DNA from 3 places in the Streptomyces sp. NBC_00996 genome. Region 3 is predicted to be linked to each of the others. Evidence: riboswitches for the same ligand, from Rfam matches in the RefSeq annotation. Region 3 holds a riboswitch; each other region holds the start of a gene.
What was found. A riboswitch is a leader RNA that binds a small molecule or an ion and turns the genes downstream of it on or off. The one in region 3 is predicted to bind cobalamin.
Positions count from the first base shown of each region.

Region 1: it holds a riboswitch for cobalamin, as region 3 does, so the genes downstream of both, OG390_RS15585 (prenyltransferase/squalene oxidase repeat-containing protein) here and OG390_RS11945 (cobalamin biosynthesis protein) in region 3, are expected to answer to the same signal.
Region 2: it holds a riboswitch for cobalamin, as region 3 does, so the genes downstream of both, OG390_RS18535 (HoxN/HupN/NixA family nickel/cobalt transporter) here and OG390_RS11945 (cobalamin biosynthesis protein) in region 3, are expected to answer to the same signal.

Region 1 is NZ_CP108723.1:3,297,007-3,302,520, reverse strand. It holds gene OG390_RS15590 (SCO2322 family protein) at 1-177, opposite strand, end outside; gene OG390_RS15585 (prenyltransferase/squalene oxidase repeat-containing protein) at 234-1,460, opposite strand; cobalamin riboswitch at 1,572-1,705, opposite strand; gene OG390_RS15580 (phosphotransferase) at 1,785-2,447, shown strand; partial or broken gene OG390_RS15575 (serine hydrolase) at 2,441-2,773, opposite strand; gene OG390_RS15570 (PP2C family protein-serine/threonine phosphatase) at 2,808-4,529, opposite strand; gene OG390_RS15565 (ATP-binding protein) at 4,716-5,514, shown strand, end outside.
Region 2 is NZ_CP108723.1:3,920,210-3,925,723, reverse strand. It holds gene OG390_RS18550 (D-2-hydroxyacid dehydrogenase family protein) at 1-832, opposite strand, end outside; gene OG390_RS18545 (hypothetical protein) at 961-1,548, shown strand; gene OG390_RS18540 (YcnI family protein) at 1,578-2,324, shown strand; gene OG390_RS18535 (HoxN/HupN/NixA family nickel/cobalt transporter) at 2,382-3,482, opposite strand; cobalamin riboswitch at 3,510-3,711, opposite strand; gene OG390_RS18530 (winged helix-turn-helix domain-containing protein) at 3,792-4,151, shown strand; gene OG390_RS18525 (Cys-Gln thioester bond-forming surface protein) at 4,280-5,514, opposite strand, start outside.
Region 3 is NZ_CP108723.1:2,497,797-2,503,310, forward strand. It holds gene OG390_RS11920 (class II aldolase/adducin family protein) at 1-639, opposite strand, end outside; gene OG390_RS11925 (lysozyme) at 836-1,585, shown strand; gene OG390_RS11930 (anion permease) at 1,764-3,002, shown strand; gene OG390_RS11935 (hypothetical protein) at 3,015-3,236, shown strand; gene OG390_RS11940 (hypothetical protein) at 3,336-3,491, shown strand; cobalamin riboswitch at 3,806-3,949, shown strand; gene OG390_RS11945 (cobalamin biosynthesis protein) at 4,067-5,122, shown strand; gene OG390_RS11950 (cobyric acid synthase) at 5,119-5,514, shown strand, end outside.

The DNA of each region.
Region 1 (5,514 bases), 800 kb from region 3:
CTTCGTGGCGTCCTGCGAGTCCTCGCTCACCGCGAAGCGGAACCCCTCGACGTCGCCGTCGGACGGCCGCGCGGTCGACGGCCCCTGTGTCGCGTACGTCCACTTCCCGCCGGTCAGGTCCCAGAAGGACCAGTAGCGGTAGCCGACGGCACGGGCCTGCCCCGCGCCGCCGAGCATGAGGAGCAGCAGGGCCAGGGTCAGGGCGAGGACGGGCGCGGACGTCCGACGGCGGCTCACAGCTGCTGCTTCTTGTTGCGGCCGCTGATCAGGAAGCCGATGCCGATACCGGCGACGAGACCGACGCCGACGATCCACCAGACACCGAGCCCCTTGTCGTCGTCCTTCTTCTTCTCGTCGCTCGGGGCGGCCGAGTGGTCGGAGGCGTCCGCCGCCGGACCGGTCGCGCCGAGCTGCTTGACGAGGTCCGCGCCGCCGAAGTCACGCGGATCCGTGCCGGTCGCACGGGCGGCGAAGATCAGCTGGGCGTACGCGGCCGGACCGGCCTTCGCCGCCCAGGCGCCGGAGTTCTTCTCCAGCCAGGCGAGGGGTTCCTTCGCCAACGACGTCGCTCCGGCGGCGGACAGCGCCACGACCGCGTCCGCCGTGTTGCCGTAGTCCGGCTGGTCCTTGGCACCGGCGAGCGCGGACCTCAGGTAAGGGGTCTTCTCCAGCGACTTGGCCAGATAGTCGGCGCCGTTCTGCGCCGCGTCCTGCGGTCCGGGGGAGTCGGTAGTGGCGCACTGCGTACGGTCGTACGCCGCGCCGGCCTTCGCCGCGAACCCCTTGCCCAGACCGCCGAGTACGCCCGCCGCCGTCGCGTCCGCGTTCGCCGCGAGCTTGCCCTTCTTGTCGGGCTGGTAGGCGAACGCGCCGCCACCGTCCGAGCCGCACGCGAGAGACAGAGCCACGAGGGCGTCGTACGGCGACTTGCCGCCCTTGGCGACATCGGCGGGCTTCTCGCCCACGGCCGTCAACGCCCCGATCACCACGGACGTCGAGTTGGCGTCACTCGCCCCGCCCGCGGTGTACCCCCAGCCGCCGTCCTTGTTCTGTACGGACTTCAGCCAGGCGACGGCCTTGCCCGTCTCGGCGTCGTGCCCGCCGAGCGCGGCGAGGGCCTGTACGGCTGCGGCCGTGCTGTTCGTGTCGACCATCGTCTTGGCATCGCACTTGGCGGTGGCGTCGGCGCGGTACGGAGCGAACGCCCCGTTCGCGCACTGCTGTCCGGTCAGCCAGTCGACGGCCTTGGCAGCGGGCTTGACGCCCACGGTGTGCTGGGCGAGCAGCGCGAGCGACTGCCGCCAGACACCGTCGTAGGTGGGGTCGGTGGAGCCGTACAGCCCGGACGGGATCGCCTGGGAGGGAGAGGGGGACGCGTCGGCGGCGAGGGCTGCCGGTGCGACGGCCGTACCGATGACGACGGTGGCGGCCAGTACCGCGGTGCTGCGGCGAACAATCATGACTCTCCCTGCGGGGAGCCGGGCAGCACCGGGCGCACGCTGGAGCATCCGGGCGGCTCCGGCTCCGTATCCCTCGACGGTGCCGGCCAGCGGCGGGTTGCCGGTGGCACGAGCCGGTCACGTCCCGTGCGCGGCGATCCGGCTCACCGTCCCTGGTGGGCGGCTCACGGTTGCGGGTCAGCGCCGGAATTGCACCGGCTTCCCCCCGTACGGGTGTGATGACGACGCGCTCACTCTACCGGGCCGTAGCAAAGCGCCTGAGGGCCGCCTGTGAGCCCGGGCGGATGCCGGGCCAATCCGGGGGACAGGCCCTAAAGTCGGCCCATGCGAACGGGGAGACTGCTCGGCTCGGGGCGTTCGGCGGACGTCTACGAGATCGACGAGGCGTGGGTACTGCGGCGGGACCGGGAGGGGTGGGGCGACGCCACCGCCGAGGCCGTGGTGATGGAGCATGTGCGCGGGCACGGGTATCCGGTGCCGGGGGTGCGGGCGGCGACCCGCAGCGATCTGGTGATGGAGCGGCTGTCCGGGCCGACCATGCTGGAGGCGTTCGGCGCCGGTGTGCTCTCCCCGCGGGAGGCGGGCGTCACCCTCGCCCGGCTGTTGCGCGGGTTGCACGCGCTGCCCGCCCGGGTCTCGGCGGACCCGGCGCTCCGCGTCCTGCACCTGGACCTGCACCCGGACAACGTGATGCTCACCCCGGACGGCCCGAAGGTCATCGACTGGGCCAACTCCGAGGAGGGCGCGCCCGGCCTGGACTGGGGCATGTCCGCCGTGATCCTCGCCCAGGTCGCCGTCGGCGGTGAGCCGCACGCGGAGGTGGCGCGCGAGACGCTGGCCGCGATGCTCCGGGAGGGCGTGCACGGCGTGACGCAGGACGGTCTCGCCGAGGCGCGACGGCGCCGGGCGGCCAATCCGACGATGAGCGTGCGCGAGGTCCAGCTCCTGGGCGACGCGGAGGAATTGATCCGGACGCTGCTTCACTGAGCGGTATGCCGCCAGAAGTCCCGCATCAGCGGGGTGGGCGTCGGGTTCTCCATGGCGACCTGGGTGAGCAGGACGGCGACGGTGCCGGTCGACGGGACGATGTGGGCCGTGGTGCCGGTGCCGCCGGTCCAGCCGTAGCGGCCCGGGACGTTCCAGGGGTCGGTGGGTTCGATGTCGACCTGGGCGCCGTAGCCCCAGCCCTGGCCCTCCATGAACAGTGCCCCGATCTGGCGCTGGGCGGAGGTGAGGTGGTTGGTGGTCATCTGCCGTACCGAGCCGGGGGAGAGCAGGCGTCGGTCGCCCGCCGTGCCGTCGGCGAGCAGCACGCCGGGGCGACCGCACTGCGCCGGGCGCATGACTTCACGGCACACGCGCGGGGACCGTCGCCTCCATGGGCTGGCACAGGACCAGGGCGAGATCGTCGGTGAGGGCCGAGCCGGTGTGGGCGATCAGGCGGGCGTACAGGGCGTGCAGGGCCTCGTCGGGGAGCGGCTCGCGCAGGGCGAGCGCGGCCTCGCCGAGAAGGGGGAAGGGGGCACCCTCCGGGTCGCGGGCCTCGGTCAGGCCATCGGTGTAGAGGAGGAGCCGGTCACCGGGCTGGAGCCGTACACGGTACTGGCGCGGGTCGGGGCACAGTCCCAATGGCGGGGCGGTGACGAGGGGTTCGAGGAGTTCGATGCGATGGCCGGCGCGCAGGGGCGCCGGGTGACCGCAGTTGACCAGTCGCACCTCGCCGGGCGCGAACTCGGCGAGCACGGCGGTGACGAAGTCCTCGAGGCCCAGCTCCGGAGCGAGCCGTGCGTCGAGGCCGGCGGTGAGGGCCGTCAAGTCGGGTGCCGTGTAGGCGAGTTCGCGGAAGCCCGCGATCGTGTCGGCGGTCAGCCGGAGGGCGTCGAGCCCGTGGCCACGGACGTCGCCGACGAGGACACGCAGTCCGAACGGGGTCACCGCGACGTCGTACAGGTCGCCGCCGACGGTCGACTCGAGGGCGGCGCTGTGGTAGCGGGTGCACACCTGAGTGCCACCCAGGGTGCGGGAGATGGGCCGCAGGACCGCCTCCTGGGTGATCCGGGCGACCTCGCGGGCCCGGTCGAGCGTCGCGACGAGCCGCTCGCGCTGCCGGGCCGCGTACACGGTGAGCGCGCAGCCGAACAGCAGGCCGCTCCAGTGGACGGCGAACGCGAAAGTCTGCACGGTGCGGTCGTCGATCCCCATCGCGAGGCCCAGCACCGCGGACCAGCAGCAGGCCAACACGGTGTGCCGGACGCCCAGCCGGACGCAGGCCAGCAGCGGGCCGATGAGCAGCAGCACGATGAGCGGCGGCACCCGGTCGAAGAACAGATCCGGCACGGCGATCGCCAGACAGGCGGCCAGCGGCACCAGCACCAGCCACCGCACCTGCCGCCCGACACCCGCGGTCACGTCCCCGTCCCCCACACCGGCGTCCGCGGTCGGCTGGCCGCTCCTGACGCCGACGTCCGCGGTCACGTCGACGTCTCCGATATTGGCGTCCGCGGTCGGCTGGCCGTCCTTGACACTGACGTCCGGGGTCACGTCGACGTCTCCGATATCGGCGTCCGCGGTCGGCTGGCCGTCCTTGACACTGACGTCCGGGGTCACGTCGACGTCTCCGATATCGGCGTCCGCGGTCGGCTGGCCGTCCCTGACGCCGACGTCCGCGCTCAGGTCGTCGCTCCGGCCCTTGGCACCTGTGACCGGGGCGCCGTCTCCGAGGCCGGCGCCCGCGGCCGAGCCGCGGCTCCCGAAACCCCTTCCCGCGGTCGAGTTGCCGTCTCCGACGCCGGCGTCCGTGGCCGAGTTGCCGCTTCCGGTGCCGTTGCCCGCGGTTGGGTTGCTGTCTCCGAGGCCCGTGCTCGCGGTGGCGTTGTAGCTTCCGATGCCGGCACCTGCGGTCGAGTTGCCGTCTCCGACGCCGGCGCCCGCGGTCGAGCTGTAGCCCCCGACACCGGCCCCCGCGGCCGAGCTGCCGCCCCCGGCACCCGCGCCCTCAGCCGAGTCGGCGCCCCCGCTCTCGCCACCCGTGGTCATGTCGCCCCCACCGCCTCCGCCCCTGGCGGCCATCCGTCCTCCCTGGTCACTCTCGCCCATCACCTGACAATCTCCGAATATCACCCTTCCCGCCCTCATCGACGAGAAATTGATCGCATCTCGTCGGAAGGTGCACGGAAGTGATGAGGGTTGCGGCCTCTCTGTTCGAGTTGCCGGAGCGGGACATCGCGGGGGTGCGACGCGGACAGACTGGTCCACGTGTCTGACAAGACGACCGGTGGACGGTCCGGCAATCTGCCCCCGGAAACGCGGAGCTTCGTCGGGCGGCGGGACGAACTCGACTGGCTGGACGACGAGTTGGATCCCGGGATCGGGATCGACCGGCTGGTGAGTCTCGTCGGGGTCGGCGGCGTCGGCAAGACCCGGCTCGCGCTGCGGGCCGCGGGCCGGGTCCGGGACGCGTACCCCGACGGCGTGTGGCTGGTGGAGCTCTCCCCGCTGCACACGGCGGGCCTGGTGGGCCTGGCCGTCGTGGAGGCGCTGCGGCTCGCGGACCGGTCGACGGGCCCGGTCACCGAGGTGGTCGCCGAATGGGCCGAGGGCAAACGGCTGTTGCTGGTCCTCGACTCCTGCGAGCACGTCCTCGCGGACTGCGTGGCGTTCGCCGAGGCGCTGCTGCCGGTCCTGCCGGGGCTGCGCATCCTCGTCACCAGCCGCGAGCCACTCGGCCTGCCCGGCGAACGCGTGCTGTACCTGGACCCGTTGCCGGTCGCCGACGACGCGGTGGCCTTGTTCGCCGAACGAGCGGCCGCCACCGGATTCGCTCTCGACGACACCAACCGCGCCGCGGTCGAAGCCGTCTGCCGCCGTCTCGACGGCATCCCGCTCGCCATCGAACTCGCCGCCGTCCGGCTCTCCGAGCTCTCCCTGGCCCAGCTGCACGACCGCCTCGGCGAACGCCTGCCGTCCCGGCTCGATCTGCTCGTCGCGCGTGACGGCGAGGGGCCGCCGCGCCACCAGACGCTGCGTACGGCCATCGGCTGGAGCCACGAACTGT
Region 2 (5,514 bases), 1.4 Mb from region 3:
CCGAGCGAGTCGGGTGGTCGGCGGGGAGCGGCTCGATGTCGAACACGTCGACGCCCGCTCCGGCGATCCGGCCGCCGCGCAGCGCGGCGAGCAGCGCGTCCTGGTCGACGATCGCCGCCCGCGAGGTGTTGACGAGGTAGGCGGTCGGCTTGAGGAGGGCCAGCTCGGTGGCGCCGATCAGGCCCTTGGTGCGGTCGCCGAGCCCGAGGTGGACGGAGACGAAGTCGCTGCCGGCGAGCAACTCCTCCTTGGAGGCAGCCAGTTCCACCCCCACCTCCTCGGCGCGCTCCTTGGTGAGGTTCTGACTCCACGCGCAGACCCGCATGCCGAAGGCGAGGCCGACCTGTGCCACCCTGCCGCCGATCTTCCCGAGGCCGAGCAGACCGAGCCGGCGGCCGTGCAGATCGGCGCCGACGGTGCTCTGCCAGGGGCCACCCGTCCGCAGCGCGTTGCTCTCCCTGACGATGCCCCGCGCGAGGCCGAGCAGCAGCGCCCAGGTCAGCTCGACCGGAGGCGTCGAGGAACTCGGGGTGCCACACACGGTCACGCCGTGCGCCTCGGCAGCCGCGTAGTCGATCACGGTGTTGCGCATTCCGGAGGCGATCAGCAGCCTCAGCCGCGGCAGTCGGGCCAGCAGCGAGGCAGAGAAGGGCACCCGCTCGCGCAGGGTGACGACGATGTCGAAGTCCGCGAGCGCGTCGGCCAGAGTGTCTTCGTCCGTGAAGTGGTCGCCGAAGCTGAGGACCTCCACCTCGTCCGCGATCGGCGACCAGTCCGCCATCTCGGTCGCCACGCCCTGAAAGTCGTCCAGCACGGCACAGCGAAGTTGCATGTCAGGTCCCTCCCACGCTCAGTCGGACCCTACCCGAGCCAGGAAAGCGCACTTGGGCCGCCGGGGACGAGTCGGCTCCGGGGGAAGCGGCGGCGGCCCCTCGCTCCCCGTGGCAGTATCTGGGCTCCATGAGTGCGTCCCTGGCAGTACGGAGCTTGCGCGCGGCGGTGTTCGCCGTGCTGTGCGTGCTGCTGGCTGCCGGCGGCCACGGGCTGGCGACAGGGGAGGGGCCGCCGCTGCGGGCGGACGGTGCTGGGGTCCTCGCCGTCTTCGCGGGCGGCATTCTGCTGGGCGGCCGGGAACGGTCGCTGCTCGGCATCGGTGGCGGAATGCTGGCCGCGCAGGCCGGACTCCACCTCGGGTTCGAGGCTGCCCGCCCGCGTATGCCGATGAACATGCACGGGGCGCACATGATGCACGCCCACGCACACGCCCTGACGCCCCACGCCACGGCCGCGCATGCGACTGCCGCGCTGCTGGCGACCTGGTGGCTGCGGCGCGGCGAGGCCGCGTTGTGGTCCCTGCTGCGGTGGGCCGTGGCGCTCGTCCCGGCGCTCGCGGCATGGTGGCGGGTGAGGACGGGACCGTCTCCCGTACGGGCCCATCAGGACGTCGTACGCCGGAATGCCTTGGAGACATGGCCGCCGCGGCAGGTGCTGCTGCGGCACGCCGTCTCCCGTCGGGGACCGCCGGCCGGGCTCGCGTACACGCCCTGACCGCATCCACACCAGTACGGAGTTCCCTGATGTCCCCGACAAGCACCACCCTGCGCCGAGCCGGCCTCGTCGCCGCCCTCACCACGGCCGGAGTCCTGACCGCCGCGGGCGCGGCCTTCGCGCATGTGACGGTCCACCCCGAGAGCTACGCCAAGGGCGCCACGGACGGCGTGCTGACCTTCCGCGTCCCCAACGAGGAGGACACCGCCAGCACCACGAAGGTGCAGGTCTTCCTGCCCACCGATCACCCGGTCCTGGGTGTCCTGGTCACTCCGCAGTCCGGCTGGACCGCGAAGGTGACGACCACCAAGCTCAAGACGCCCATCAAGACCGACGACGGCACGATCACCGACGCCGTCTCCGAGATCACCTGGACCGGCGGTCGGATCCGACACGGCGAGTTCCAGGACTTCAACGTCGCCTTCGGCCAACTTCCCGACGACACGGGTCAGCTGGAGTTCAAGACGCTGCAGACCTATTCGGACGGCAATGTCGTCCGGTGGATCGAGGAGACACCGAAGGGCGGCGAGGAGCCGGAGAACCCGGCGCCGGTGCTCACGCTGACCGCCAAGGCGACGGGGGAGGATTCCTCCGGGGCAACTTCCGGCGCTCCCTCGTCGTCGAGTTCGGGATCGGATGCCAAGAGCTCGACCGCGAGCAGCAAGAGCAGTGACTCGACCGCTCGCGGCCTCGGCATCGCCGGCTTGATCGTGGGCGTGCTCGGCCTGGCCGCGGCCGGATTCGCCCTCGCGCGAGGCCGCAGCGCCCGCTCCTAGCAGGGGAAACGGGGGCGGCTGCCACCCAGTCGACGGGCGGCTGCCGCCCCGCCGCTCTCAACTCCCTTCGGCGGGGCGGACCGCCCACCGCTGCTCGACCTTGGCCAGTCGCCAGTACGCCACCGCCGCGGCCCAGACGACCACGAACAGGCCGACGATGATGTACCCGACGTTGTCCAGGTCGAGCCCCGCTATCCAGCCGGTCACGTCGTCGCGCAGGTCGAGTTTGTCGTGCAGCACGCCCACCAGCTCGATCGTGCCGATGAAGAAGGCCACCGCGATGGACAGGCCGGTGATGGTGAGGTTGTAGAAGACCTTGCGCACCGGGTTGGAGAAGGCCCACTGGTAGGCGAAGTTCATGAACGTGCCGTCCAGCGTGTCGAACAGGCTCATCCCCGCCGCGAACAGCAGCGGTAGGCACAGGATGGCGTACCAGGGCAGTCCGGCCGCCGCGCCGCTGCCCGCCATCACCATCAGCGTGACCTCGGTGGCGGTGTCGAAGCCGAGCCCGAAGAGAAAGCCCAGCGGGAACATCTGCCCCGGCCGCGTGATGGACTTCGTGAAGCGGCCGAGAATGCGGTTCATGAACCCACGGGAATCCAGGTGCTGTTCGAGTTCCTCCTCGTTGTACGTCCCCGCCCGCATCGCCCGGAAGACCCGCAGGATGCCGATCAGCGCGACGAGGTTGAGGGCGGCGATCAGGTAGAGGAAGGACCCGGAGACCGTGGTACCCATGACGCCGAGCATCTGGTGCGTGCTGGAGTCCTCGTTCATGATGCGCCCGGCCAGTTGGGTGCCTCCGGCGATGAGCGCGGCGAGCAGGACCACCACGCTGGAGTGCCCGAGCGCGAACCAGAAGCCCACCGACACCGGTCGCTTCCCGTCGGCCATCAGTTTGCGAGTGGTGTTGTCGATAGCGGCGATGTGGTCCGCGTCGAAGGCATGCCGCATGCCCAGGGTGTAGGCGGTCACGCCGAGGCCGATGCCGAACGCCTTGGATCCGACCTCGTAGTGCTCCGGCACGACGAGCAGGAACAGGATGCCGAACGCGACGACGTGCAACGCCGCGATCACGGCCAGGAGCACAGCGGTTCGGACGGTGTCCTCGCGGCGCCACCGGAACCCGGTGGCGGGGGACGACTGCGCGGGCAGGCTCATACGGTCACGCTCCAGCACCTCGTGGATCAGTTCGTGAGATGCCGTGGCCGGTCTCCTGGCTTACGGGTGCACGTGCCCGCCCCTACCTTCCCGGCCTTGCGGCCAGTGGCGCCGCCAGAGGGCGGCACGGGACGGGAACTCCCCGATCACAGTGGCGAGGGCCGCTCCGGCCTGGGCCCCTGAGGGGCCGTCACCGGTCTTCCCGAACACCACGGCCCACCAACCCTAGGGTCGGACGGGCTCCCCTGCACAGCTGCACACCTACGCAGGTATTGAAGATCACATGGGGTCGCCTGCCAAGATGACCTCATGCACCTCGTCCCCGCCGAGCGCGCCGACCGCCGGACCATCGACGGCCACCGGGTCTGCGACGCCATCGCCGCCATCGGTGAGCCCGGGCACGTGCGCACCTGGGCCGACCGCTTCTCGCTCCTTGCCGACCCGCGTCGCCTCGCCCTTCTGCTGGCCCTGCACCGGGCCGGCCCCCTCGCCGTCTCCGACCTCGCCATCGCGACCGGCATGAACGACCCCGCCGTCTCCCAGGCCCTGCGTCTGCTCCGCACCGCCGGGGTGGTCGAGGGCGACAAGGACGGGCGGGTCGTGCGCTACCGGGTGACCGACGGCCCGACCGCCGAACTCCTCGAACACTGCGCGTCCGACAAGGGGTGAGCCGCCCCGGACGGCGGAGCCCAGAATGGGTGCGGCCCCGGATGCCTGGGGGGCTTGCCGGGGCCGCGGACTCACGGAGTCACCGTGTTGCGGTCACTCACTGTTGAGTTGCCAAGGTGCTGTGTTGTTCAGTCCTGGACCCGTGTCTGCTTCTTGCGGACGAAGACAACCGCCCCGCCGCCGATCACCACGAGGGCGATCGCTATGCCCGCGATGATCGGGGTCGTGCTGGAACCGCCGGTCTCGGCGAGGTCAGTGCCTCCGGTGGAGGTGCCGCCCACCGTCGCCGGGCTCGGCTCACTGACCGTCTGGGTCGAGATGTCGCTCGTACTGCCCTGGGTCTTGCAGTCGAGAACGCCCTTGAATCGCTTCGAGAAGCCGTTCGGACCGGTGATCGTGAAGTCGTAGGCCTGGTCCTCCTGCAGCGGGATGGTCACCGTCTGGGACGTGCCCGCCTCGATGGTGTGCTCGATCCCCATCAGCTCGAAGGTGAACGCCTCGTCGCCCGCGTTGGCCGCCGTGATGTCCACGCCGCCCTTGGCGCAGTTCTTCTTGGCGGACAGGGCCGGTATCGCGCCCTTCTCGGCCCAGTTCGCGGTCGCCGACGCGGAGACCGTCGACTCGCTGGAGCCCGCGAGGATCTGTGTCTGGCTGCGGGTCTCCGAGGTGAAGGCGCGACCGACCGGTACGGTGGTGGACGCCTGCACGGTCAGCGAGGCCGCACCGTCCGCGGCGTCCTTCGGCACGTCGAAGTAGATCCGGCTGCCGTCGGCCGCGGAGGTGATCGCCTTGTCGTTCTTGTCGACGATCTTCACCCCGCCGGCGGTGGCGTCCGAGGGCGGCGTCACCGTCACACTGTCCGCGTTGGTGTGCACCGTGACCGGGCCGAGCTTCTCACCGGCGTGACCGGAGACCGCGGCGGGGTCGAGAGCCAAGGATGCCTTGGGCTCCGGCAGGTTCCGCGCGTTCTTGTGCAGATAGTCCGCCAGCTTCTCCGCCTGCGGGTCCACCGCGTCCACGTCGGCGCCGTCCGAGTACCGCCAGATGGCCACCTGGGTGCCGGCCGCCGCGTCCTTCTCGGTGAGGCCGGCGACGCCGGCCTTCTCGGCGAGCGCCGCGAGGTCGTTCACCTGCGGGTAGGAGTTCTGCAGGATCCAGCGGATCTTGCCTGCGTCCTTGTTGCCGTTCAGCGACGTGCTGCTCCAGGGGGTCTCCTGGTACTTGGCGTCCCGCTGCGTCGGGTTGTGGATGTCGATGCAGTAGGTCTGCAGCATGCCGCCGTTGTCGACGGACATCTCGAACAACCCCGCGGACACCCACTCGTCCTCGCCGTTGTCATGGATGACCGCGGACCCGTAGGTCT
Region 3 (5,514 bases):
CCAGACGCGGGACATCCACTCCAGCTGGGCCGTGCGGTCGTACGCCTGGTTCAAGGAGTCCCCGTGGGCGATGGTGCCGTGGTTCTGCAGAAGGCAGGCGGTGCGGTCGGCGAGAGCCCGGAGCATGTTCTCGGCCAACTCCGGAGTGCCGTATGTCGCATAGGGGGCAACACGGACCGGGCCGCCGAGGGCGCCCGCCATGTAGTGGATCAGCGGGAGCTCGGGGACGAGCGTGGAAACCGCCGTCGCGTGCGCGGCGTGGGTGTGGACGACGGCGCGCGCGTCGGTGGCGCGGTAGATCGCGAGGTGCATCGGCAGTTCGCTTGTCGGAAGAAGCGAACCGAGCACCTGCCGGCCGTCGAGATCGACGCCGACGACGTCGTCGGGCGCCAGCCGGTCGTACGGCACTCCCGTGGGCGTGACCAGGACGGTGCCGCCGACTCGTACCGACACATTGCCCGACGTACCGACGACCAGCCCGTCGGCCACCGTCCGGCGGGCCGTCAGGACGAGGTCGTCCCACGCCCGTTCCACCGCGTCCCGCACGTCCCGCGCGTCCCGCGCACCCAACTCGCCCCGTCCGGGGGCATCCTGTGCGTCCTCCCGCACGTCCCGTGCGTCCCGCCGCTGCTCAGCCATGCCGCGATCCTGCCAGGCTCAGACGTCAACCCGCCGCAGGCGAGGGCACTTTAGGGCGGAACCCGCGCATCCGTAAGTTCGCATATGGGCATACATCCCCCTCTGTTGGCGATTGGCTGGCGATCGATGGGCATGCACTGATCTTCCAGTAACCTCTGGGGGATTTGTCGTGCACGTCGCCATTCCGGGGGGAAATATGGCCCGTGATCACAAACCATTCCGTCGCCGTGCCCGCGTCGTCGCGGCAACGGCCATCGTGGGGGCGCTCACCGCGGGTGGGACCGCCCTCGTCGCGGTTCCGGCCTCCGCAGCGAGCAAGCCCAAAGGGCACGACGTCTCCTCGCACCAGAAGAACGTCCACTGGCAGAGCGCGAAAGCAAAGGGCGCCCGCTTCGTCTACGTCAAGGCGACCGAGTCCCACACGTACCGCAATCCGTACTTCAGCCGGCAGTACAACGGCGCGCGCAACGCGGGCATCCTCCGTGGCGCCTATCACTTCGCGGTGCCGAACAAGTCGTCCGGCACCGCCCAGGCCGCGTACTTCGTGCGCAACGGCGGCGCCTGGCGCTCGGACGGCTGGACGCTGCCGCCCGCGCTGGACATCGAGTACAACCCGTACAGCAGCCACAAGTGCTACGGCCTGAGCAAGGCCAGGATGGTGAGCTGGATCAAGGCGTTCAGCGACGAGGTCAAGCGGGAGACCGGTCGCCGCCCGGTGATCTACACGACCACGCACTGGTGGAACACCTGCACAGGCGGCAGTCGCGCCTTCGCCGCGAACCACGCCCTGTGGCTCGCCCGCTACGACTCGGCGGACGCGGGTGCGCTGCCCGCCGGCTGGTCGTACTGGACGTTCTGGCAGTACGACAACCACGGCAGCCTGCCGGGTGACCAAAATCTCTTCAACGGATCCATGGCCGCACTCAAGAGGCTCGCGCGAGGCTAGGAACTGATAGCGGAGCCCTGTATTCCGCCTCCGTTCGAGGCACCGGACCGCCCCTTCGTCACAAACGGAGGGGCGGTCCACCGTTTGAGACACCCCACCGCCTGCCTCAGTTCATCTTCCGTTCACCCAGGTTGCCTACGGTCCACATGCCACTGACGTCAAACAGAAGCCTGGGTAAATGGAACACATCACGCTCCTCCTCGGAATCGTGATCGTCACCGCTCTCGTGTTCGATTTCACGAACGGTTTCCACGACACTGCCAACGCGATGGCGACGACCATCTCGACCGGCGCTCTGAAGCCCAAGACGGCGGTGGCCATGTCCGCCGTGCTGAACCTCGTCGGCGCGTTCCTCTCCGTGGAGGTCGCCAAGACGATCTCCGGCGGGATCATCAACGAAGAGGGCATCCGCACCGAAGTGATCTTCGCGGCGCTCGTCGGCGCCATCCTCTGGAATCTGCTGACCTGGCTTCTGGGTCTGCCCTCCAGCTCCTCCCACGCACTCTTCGGCGGCCTGATCGGCGCCGCGGTCATGTCGGCCGGCTGGTCGTCGGTGAACGGCTCGACCGTTGTCACCAAGGTGCTGATACCCGCGGTCGCCGCGCCCATCGTGGCCGGACTCGCCGCGATGCTGGCCACCCGGCTGACGTACAGGATCGGCAACCGCGCCGAGGAGAAGGCCACCGCCAAGGGCTACCGCGCGGGCCAGATCGCCTCCGCCGGCCTGGTCTCGCTGGCACACGGCACGAACGACGCCCAGAAGACGATGGGCATCATCACCCTGGCCCTGGTCACCGGAGGCGTCCTCGCCCCGGGCTCGAACCCTCCCACCTGGGTCATCGTCTCGGCCGGTACGGCCATCGCGCTCGGCACCTACCTGGGCGGCTGGCGCATCATCCGCACCATGGGCAAGGGTCTGACGGACCTCGCGCCGCAGCAGGGCTTCGCCGCCCAGACCAGCGCCGCGACCGCCATCCTGGCCTCCTCGCACATCGGCTTCTCCCTCTCCACCACCCAGGTCTGCTCCGGCGCCGTGATGGGCTCCGGCCTGGGCCGCAGGGGCGGTGTCGTCCGCTGGTCGACCGCGACCCGGATGTTCGTCGCGTGGGTCCTGACGCTGCCGGCCGCCGGTCTGGCCGGCGCCTCGGCCGAGTTCCTCACCAAGCAGGGCACGTGGGGCATCGTCGCCACGGGCGTGCTGCTCGTCGCCGGCGCCGGGGTCATCTGGACCCTCTCGCGCCGCCAGCCGGTCACCGTCGACAACGTGAACGACGTCGCCGAGCCCGCGGGCGTCATCACCACGGCGATCGCCGCTGTCACCCCGCCGCCGGCCGGTTCGATCGCCACGGCCGACACCGACCTGAAGACCACCATCCCGGCCCCGGACGCGGAGCCCACCCGCCCGGCCACGGTGTAAGGAACGAACAGCATGAACATCGACTGGGCAGCCCTCGCCTCCGTCTTCGGAGTCAGCCTCCTCGCCACCGTGGGCCTCGTCGGCCTCTTCACCCTCGGCATCGTCGGCCTCTCGAAGCGCGAGTCGGCGTCGGCCCGGGGCGGCTCCGCCACCCTCGCGGTCACCGGCGCCTACGCCTGCTTCGCGGCGTGCGCGGCGGCAGTGGCGTACGGGATCTTCATCATCGTGGCCTGACGCCACAAGCGAATCCTCTTCCCGATTCCGTCCGCGGGGCGGCGCGGCACCCACTGGTGCCGCGCCGCCCCGCGGTTTTTCACCGACGACCTGCTGTGGGTGGAGCACGCCGCGGGGCAGCTCGCCATCCGTGACGACCACGAACTCCTGGCCCGCTACCCGGAGTGCTTCGCGCAACTCACCGACAGCGCGCTCGACGGTGAGGCGGCGGTCGACCTGATCGACAAAGCCGCGCGGGACTTCAGCATCAGTTGAGCCATTGGCCCGAGGAGGGGCGATGCGGCGGTAACTGCTGGTGCGCCACACGCGTGCGGACGGCCCCCCGTCGACCACGCAGACCTCCTCCGCTTGAGAGTCGGTGCCCCGGAGGCATTCGGCCGCCCCCGCAAACCCTGGCGTCGCCGCACACAGCGGCACAGGCCCCCCGGAGGATGGGTCTCCACCGCCCTCTACCGCTCTCCGAATTCTCCTTTTCAGTCCAGAGAGGCCGGATTCGGTCGGCCAGACGCAATCCGGCCCCGTGTGGGCCTCAGCACACTCTTCCGCCCCAGGTCAACAGCAAGTTGACGGCTGTTCTAACCCCGTGGTGGACTGCCCGAGCCAAGTACGGCGGCATGAGAGGAAGCCGGTGTGAGTCCGGCGCGGTCCCGCCACTGTCACCGGGGAAGTAAGTCCCCGGGAGCCAGGAACTCTCACCGCCGGTCTCGTCGAACCAGGGCGTGGACACCCTGAGTGAGGACATAACGCCATGCGCGGCTGCCCAAGTTCTGTGCGAACGACGCGAAGTACGCGAACGACAGTTGTGCCCGACCTGACGGTCGGCTGAACCGGTGCGTGCCGATCGCGTCTTCGCGTACGGCGCCGCCGCCGGCCTTCTCGGTGACCTGCTGCTCGGCGACCCTCGCCGGGGGCATCCGGTCGCCGCGTTCGGGCGGGCCGCGGGAGCCGTGGAGCGTGTGCTGTGGCGGGACCACCGCGGGTGGGGCGCGCTGCACACCGTCGTGTGCGCGGGCGGTGCCACCGGGCTCGCGGCCCTGGCCCGTCATTCCGTACGTCGATCCCGTACCGCCTCCATCGCACTGACCGCCGCCGCCACTTGGGCCGTCGTCGGAGGGACCTCCCTCGGGCGCGAGGCGCGCGCGATCGGCGACGCGCTCGCGGTCGGCGATGTCGAGGTGGCCCGGGAGCGGCTGCCTCATCTGTGCGGGCGTGATCCGCAGGCACTGGACAGCGACGGCATCGCGCGAGCGGTCGTCGAGTCCGTCGCCGAGAACACCTCCGACGCAGTGGTGGGCGCCCTGGTGTGGGGGGCTGTCGGCGGCGTGCCGGGGCTCGTCGCCTTCCGTGCCGTGAACACGCTCGACGCCATGGTCGGGCACAAGTCCCCCAAGTACCGGCGGTACGGGTGGGCTTCCGCACGGCTCGACGATGTCGCGGGCTGGCCGGGCGCACGGTTGACCGCCGTGCTCGCCGCCGTCGCGGGACGCGACCGGCGCGGGGCCGTGCGCGCCTGGCGCACGGACGCGCCCAAGCATCCGAGTCCCAACGCGGGGCCCGTGGAGGCGTCGTTCGCGGGGGCGCTCGGGGTACGGCTCGGGGGGACCCTCTCCTACGGGGGGCGGGTCGAGCATCGGCCCGTGCTCAACGGGGCGGGCCGAGCTGTTGCGGTGCGCGACATCGAACGGGCCGTGCGGTTGTCGCGACGGGTGAGCTGGCTGGCGCTGGGGGCGAGTGCGGCGGGGGCTCTGCTGTGGGGTCGGGTGACGAGGCACCCGGCGCCGCGGGCTGTGCCCACCCTCCCCCGGGCTCTCGGCCTCGCTCGACCAGGGGGGACCCCCAGCGCCCTGCGGAACGACGGCACACAGCGGTGGAGGACGACATCATGACGGGTCATGGACTGCTCATCGCCGGAACCACCTCCGACGCCGGCAAGAGCGTCGTGACCGCCGGGGTCTGCCGGTGGCTGGTGCGACGGGGCGTCAAGGTCGCGCCCTTCAAGGCGCAGAACATGTCGCTCAATTCGTTCGTGACGCGTGAGGGCGCCGAGATCGGGCGCGCGCAGGCCATGCAGGCGCAGGCCGCGCGCGTGGAGCCCACCGCGCTCATGAATCCCGTACTCCTCAAGCCGGGGAGTGACCGGAGCAGTCAGGTCGTCCTCATGGGCAAGCCCGTGGGGGAGCTGTCGGCGCGCGGCTACCACGGAGGGCGGCAGGAACAGCTCCTCGGGACCGTGCTGGACTGCCTCGCCGAGTTGCGGGGCACGTATGACGCGGTGATC